Pontimicrobium sp. SW4: one gene and its partner. The protein of the gene in region 1 interacts with the protein of each later gene in a pairwise test. Links are inferred from orthologs where the notes say so. Each region holds a gene or a part of one and is shown in the gene's direction. Other genes may lie near its edges.

The links.
Region 2: the proteins of ABGB03_RS13835 (region 1) and mrdA interact in binary tests that used the Escherichia coli proteins (3 or more experiments, as listed by UniProt). The link is inferred for Pontimicrobium sp. SW4 from one-to-one orthologs.

What each region holds. Positions count from the first base shown.
Region 1 is NZ_CP157199.1:3,019,661-3,023,028, reverse strand. What follows is about bases 56-3,081. They hold ABGB03_RS13835 (transglycosylase domain-containing protein), read left to right. Parts: upstream 56-411; coding sequence 412-2,751; downstream 2,752-3,081. Other genes in these bases: ABGB03_RS13830 (CoA transferase subunit A), read left to right, coding at 2,839-3,081; ABGB03_RS13840 (gliding motility lipoprotein GldH), read left to right, coding at 56-408. Also shown: more of ABGB03_RS13840, read left to right, coding at 1-55; more of ABGB03_RS13830, read left to right, coding at 3,082-3,368. UniProt on the Escherichia coli protein: Cell wall formation. Synthesis of cross-linked peptidoglycan from the lipid intermediates.
Region 2 is NZ_CP157199.1:2,544,351-2,547,692, forward strand. What follows is about bases 177-3,176. They hold mrdA (penicillin-binding protein 2), read left to right. Parts: upstream 177-704; coding sequence 705-2,648; downstream 2,649-3,176. Other genes in these bases: mreC (rod shape-determining protein MreC), read left to right, coding at 177-209; ABGB03_RS11835 (rod shape-determining protein MreD), read left to right, coding at 202-708; rodA (rod shape-determining protein RodA), read left to right, coding at 2,645-3,176. Outside these bases: more of mreC, read left to right, coding at 1-176; more of rodA, read left to right, coding at 3,177-3,342. UniProt on the Escherichia coli protein: Catalyzes cross-linking of the peptidoglycan cell wall. Responsible for the determination of the rod shape of the cell. Is probably required for lateral peptidoglycan synthesis and maintenance of the correct diameter during lateral and centripetal growth.

The sequences.
Region 1 (3,368 bases):
TCGGTTCCAAACCAATGGCATAAAGATTCTATAGTTGAGTTTTACCTAACACCGCCAGATTCGTTAAAACCATACGATTTATTTGTAAATCTTAGAAATACGAGTGATTATAAATACAGCAATTTATTTTTAATTGTTGAGATGAATTTTCCAAACGGAAAAAGAGTAACAGATACTTTAGAGTACGAGATGACAAAACCAAATGGAGAATTTTTAGGCTCTGGATTTTCTGATGTAAAAGAAAACAAACTTTGGTACAAGGAAGGTGTAGTGTTTGAAGAATCTGGAGATTATCTAGTTAAAATTCAACATGCAATGCGTGAAAACGGACAAATTAAAGGCGTTGAAAACCTTGAAGGCATAACAGATATTGGATTTAGAATAGAAACACCCCAAAACAATAATTAATACATGGCTACAAAAAAGAAAACAGAAAGTGTAAACAACTTTTCAAAATATATTCGTTGGTTCTGGATACTATTTGGAGCTGGAATACTTTGTTTTTTCCTTGTTTTTCAATTAGCAGCTTGGGGCTTTTTTGGTGAAATGCCAGATCACACGCAATTGGAAAACCCAAATACTAATTTAGCTGGAGAAATCATTTCACATGATGGTGAAACACTTGGAAAGTTCTATTTAAGTGATAACAGAACACCAGTTGGTTATGATGAGTTACCACAACACTTAGTGGATGCTTTAATAGCCACTGAGGATGCTAGATATCATAAACATGCAGGCATAGATGCTCGTGGTACTGTTAGAGCATTTGCATATTTAGGAAGAAAGGGAGGCGCTAGTACAATTTCTCAACAATTAGCAAGACAACTCTTTGTTGGAGAACATTCGCAAAGTACATTAGGAAGAATTACACAAAAATTTAAAGAATGGGTTATCGCAATTCGTTTGGAGCGTCAATACACTAAAGAAGAAATTATCGCACAATATTTCAATATTTATGATTTTTTAAATAATGCTGATGGCATACGTTCGGCTGCCAATATTTATTTTGATAAAAAACCACAAGACCTTGATTTAAAAGAATCAGCCATGTTAGTTGGGATGTTTAAAAATGCTTCTTTTTTTAACCCTAGAAGGTTTCCTGAACGAGTAAAAACCAGACGTAATGTTGTATTAGCTCAAATGGCAAAGTATGATTTTATTACTCAAGAAGTTAAGGATTCTTTGCAACAAACAGAATTAGATTTAAAATACACACCACAATCACACACCGATGGTACAGCAACCTACTTTAGAGCGTATTTGCAAGAAGAATTAAAAAAATGGATAAACGATCCAAATAACACAAAACCAGATGGCACTAACTATAGTATCTATAAAGATGGGTTAAAGTTCTACACAACCATAGACTCTAGAATGCAAAAATATGCTGAAGAAGCTGTAGCACAACACATGCCAAGGTTACAAGCAGAATTTTTTCATCAAAATACGCCACAACGAAATAGAACGGCACCATTTTTAGACCTTACACGCGGAGCGATAGATACGTTAATGCGTACTTCTATTAAACGATCTGAGCGTTGGAGACATATGAAATATGACTTAAAAAAACCTGAGGAGGAGATTTATAAGTCATTTGATGAACCTATCGAAATGAGCATTTTTTCTTGGAAAGAAGGTAAATATGCTGAGATAGATACTGTAATGACGCCAATGGATTCTATGCGTTATTACAAACATTTTTTACGTCCAGGAATGATGTCAATGGAGCCACAAACAGGACATGTTCGAGCCTGGGTTGGAGGTATGAATTATCGTCATTTTAAATATGATATGGTAAAACAAGGTAAACGACAAATAGGGTCAACCTTTAAACCTTTTGTCTATGCTGCAGCTATAGACCAATTGCGTTTGTCTCCTTGCGATACCCTACCTAGATCTCAAATTACTATTGAAGCCAATAAATATGGTAACCCAGAACCATGGACACCAAGAAACGACAATGGTGATTATTCGGGATATTTAAACCTTAGGCAATCCTTAGCGAATTCGGTAAATACAGTTACCGCTAGATTAATGAACGATATTGGACCGCAACCAGTTGTAGATTTAGCAAAAAGTTTAGGTATAGAGCAAGAGATTTTACCAGTGCCTTCCATTGCGCTTGGAACACCAGATTTAAGTGTGTATGAAATGGTAGCCGCATATTCTGCGTTTGCAAACAAAGGGGTTTATACAAAGCCTGTAGTGTTGACAAGAATAGAGGATAAAAATGGAACGGTATTATTTCAATTTACGCCAGAAACTAGAGATGTCTTAAGTGAAGAAGTGGCGTATGTAACAGTAAATCTATTAGAAGGCGTTACTCAGGGAGGATCAGGAACAAGGCTACGACATACCTACGGATCAGACCCATCATATAAAGAAATTATTACAGGCTATCCTTATGAGTTTGATAACCCAATTGCTGGTAAAACTGGAACCACACAAAATCAAAGTGATGGATGGTTTATGGGAATGGTGCCAAATTTAGTTACAGGTGTTTGGGTTGGGGCTGAAGATCGCGCTGCACATTTTTCTAGTATTACTTATGGGCAAGGAGCAGCTATGGCATTACCCATTTGGGCTTTGTATATGAAAAGTTGTTATGCAGATGAAACATTAAATGTCTCTAAAGAACCTTTTGAAAAACCAGATGAGTTATCTATTATTCTTGATTGTGATGAATATAAAGAGAATTCAAAGCTTTCTAAGAAAGGCAAGCTCGATGATCCTGAAATAGATTTTTTATAAAACATTATATGAAGTAAATAAAAAAGCCATTCTTTTTAGAATGGCTTTTTTATTTTGTAAATTTCTGTCATAATTAGATTTGTAAAAATGATTAATAAAAAGGTAGATAATGTAGCTCAAGCACTAGAAGGTGTAAAAGACAATATGACTTTGATGCTTGGAGGTTTTGGCTTATCAGGAATCCCTGAAAATGCCATTGCTCAATTAGTGAAATTAGGAGTTAAAGGAGTTACCTGTATTTCAAATAATGCAGGTGTAGATGATTTTGGATTAGGATTATTGCTCCAAAAACATCAAATAAAAAAAATGATTTCTTCTTACGTTGGTGAAAATGATGAGTTTGAACGTCAAATGTTAAGCGGTGAACTAGACGTAGAATTAATACCACAAGGGACTTTAGCAGAACGATGTAGAGCTGCAAAAGCTGGATTCCCTGCTATTTATACTCCAGCAGGATATGGTACTGAGGTAGCGGAAGGTAAAGAAACTAGAGAATTTGATGGGAAAATGTATGTTCTTGAGCATGCTTTTAAAGCTGATTTTGCTTTCGTAAAAGCGTGGAAAGGAGATGAAGCTGGGAACTTGATTTTTAAAGGAACTGCAAGAAATTTTAACCC
Region 2 (3,342 bases), 480 kb from region 1 along the record:
GAGACACCATTATTACTGGAGGACTTTCAACTATTTTTCCAAAAGGAATTCCAATAGGTACTGTTGCTTCTTTTAAAACTGATGAAACCGAAAATTATTTTGAAATCGACGTCACCTTATTTAATGACATGACCAATATTGGACATGTGTATATTATTGAAAATTTAGATGCTGCCGAAATATCGAATTTAAACAACCTAGATGAATAATACCATAACCAAAAATATTGCGCGCTTTATAGCTTTAGTTTTGGTACAAGTATTAGTACTTAACCATATTAATTTTTTAGAATATATAAATCCGTATTTATATATTCTATTCATCATCTTATTCCCTATTAAAAATAACAGAATGCTGTTTATTTTTTTAGCATTTTTAATTGGTTTAACTGTTGATTTATTTACAGACTCAGGAGGTATTCATGCAGCAGCTAGTGTTACAATAGCCTATATACGTCCAGTAGTTTTAAAGTTTTCTTTTGGTGCTGTTTATGAACATCAAACCATAAAGTTTAGCAATACAGATCTTGTACAACGATTAACGTATTTTTTAATCATTATTCTTATACATCATCTATTTTTATTCGGTTTAGAAATTTTTAATGCTTCAAAAATAATTTTAATCTTAAAAAAAACGTTATTCTCTAGTATCTTTACTTTAATACTTTGCTTATTAATAACCATTTTATTCAGTAGAAAAACTAAATGAGAAAGCTATTACTCTTTTCTATAATTGTTTTAGTGGGAATCACTTTTATTGCGCGACTCTTTTATCTTCAAGTGTATACAGGTAAAGCGTACAACATTTATGAAGATAATGCTATTAGAAAAGTGTTTTACTACCCAAAAAGAGGATATGTTTATGACCGAAAAGGGGAACTCTTGGTTGCCAACCAACCTTCGTATGACGTTATGGTTATTCCTAGAGAAGTTGAATCTTTAGATACTTTAGAATTTTGTTCCTTACTAAAAATAAGTAAAGAAGATTTTATTAAAAAATATGACAGAGCACTAAATTACTCCCCAAGACTACCATCTCCTTTTGTACCTCAATTATCTAAAAAAGATTATGCAGTTCTCCAAGAAAAAATGTGGAAATACAAAGGATTCTACATTCAAAAACGTTCATTAAGAGATTATCAAACTACTATTGGAGCAAATGTATTAGGATTTATTGCTGAAGCACATCAAGGCGAAATTGATGCAGATGGCTTTTACCAAATGGGTGACCTAATTGGAAAACAAGGCATAGAAAAATCTTATGAAAATGAATTAAGAGGAGTAAAAGGTGTTAAGTTCATTCAAAAAAACAGATTTAATAGAGATATAGGTCCTTTTGATAATGGAAAACAAGATACAATACCAACACCTGGAAAAGATATAACAGTATCAATTGATGCTCAACTACAAGCTTATGGCGAACTACTCATGCAAAACAAAGTTGGTGGAATTGTTGCTATTGAACCAAGTAGCGGAGAGATTTTAAGCTTAGTATCTGCGCCTTCATACAATCCAAACTTATTGGTTGGCAGAGAGCGTTCTAAAAATTATACGAAGCTTCATAACGACTCCATTCATTTGCCTTTAATTGACAAAGGCTTGCTACGAATGCACGAACCAGGTTCTCCATTTAAAGCATTAGTTGCTCTAGCTGCTTTGCAAGAAGGTGTTGTTGACGAAAATTTTAAAGTTAGATGTACAGGTGCCTATAATTATGGTGGCAGACGACCAATGGGTTGTCATTGTGGAACAGGCACTAGAAATCTATTTAATGGTATTTCGGAGTCTTGTAATTCATATTTTGCAACATTATATAGAAAAACTATCGATAAATATGATGATGCATCTCATGCTATGGATGTTTGGAGTAGTCACATTAAAAGCTTTGGGTTAGGAAATTTTTTAGGATATGATCTTACTATTGGAAAGCCAGGAAATATTCCAGATGGTGCTTATTATGATAAAAAATATCCTGATTTTCGTTGGCGAGCAACTACTAATATTTCTAATTCCATTGGACAAGGAGAGGTGCTTGTAACACCAATACAATTGGCCAACATGATGGCAGCTATTGCCAATAGAGGTTACTATTATACGCCACATATTATAAAATCTATTGAAGGACAAACTATTGATACTGCTTATACTACAAAACGTCAAACATCAATTGATAAACGACATTTCGAACCAGTAATTCAAGGGTTGTTTGATGTTTATAATAAATCTGGAGGAACCGCTAATTTTTTACAAGTTCCTGGTATTGAAATTTGTGGTAAAACTGGTACAGCCGAAAATTTTACTATTATAGATAGCGTTAAAACACAATTGACAGACCATTCTATATTTGTAGCGTTTGCACCAAAAGAAAACCCAAAAATTGCCATTGCGGTTTTAGTTGAAAACGGATACTTTGGCGCTCGTTTTGCTGGAAGAATTGCTAGTTTAATGATTGAAAAATATATTAAAGGTGATATTACACGAACTGATCTCGAGAAATGGGTTATGGATTATACTTTAGAACATGAATATGAAAAACCTACCTCTGGAAAACCATTTAGGATAAATGCCAATTCTGGGTTAATGACCGTTGAGCAATATAACCGTTTAAAGAAAATCGAAAACGAGCAAATCCAAACAGACATAGAATGAGTTTAAACAGAACTCGAAATTTAAAATTCGATTGGATAACCATAGTGATTTTCTTATTATTGGTTGGTTTTGGCTGGCTTAATATTGTCTCAGCGTCTTCTTCGGGAGAGATAACTTCTTACTTAGACATAAATCAACGTTATGGAAAACAGTTGATTTTTATTTTATTCACATTTGTATTAATCATTCTAGTTTTAAGTATTGAAGCTAAATTTTATGAACGCTTCTCAAGTATTATATATCTCGTGTCTATGCTGTCCTTAATAGGTCTATTTCTTTTTGGGAAAACAGTAAATGGCGCTATATCTTGGTATGGTATTGGTGGATTTACCTTGCAACCAAGTGAGTTTGCTAAATTCGCTACTTCGTTAGCCGTCGCTAAATATATAAGTGATCTTCAAACCAATATTAAAAGCATAAAAGATCAGCTAAAAACTGCATTGATTATTTTTGTACCAGCGTTTTTAATTCTACTTCAAAATGATGCAGGAAGCACTATTGTTTATACAGCTTTCTTTTTTGTGTTTTATAGGGAAGGTATTCCTCAAATATATTTATTATTAGTATTAAGTATAGTTGTTCTTTCGGTTTTATCGCTTAAATTTTCAGTTCTACCAACTGCCATAATTGTAAGCGCTTTAATTTTTGTTCATCACTTTATTTTGAAAAATAAAAAGGGAACTATTCTAAACCC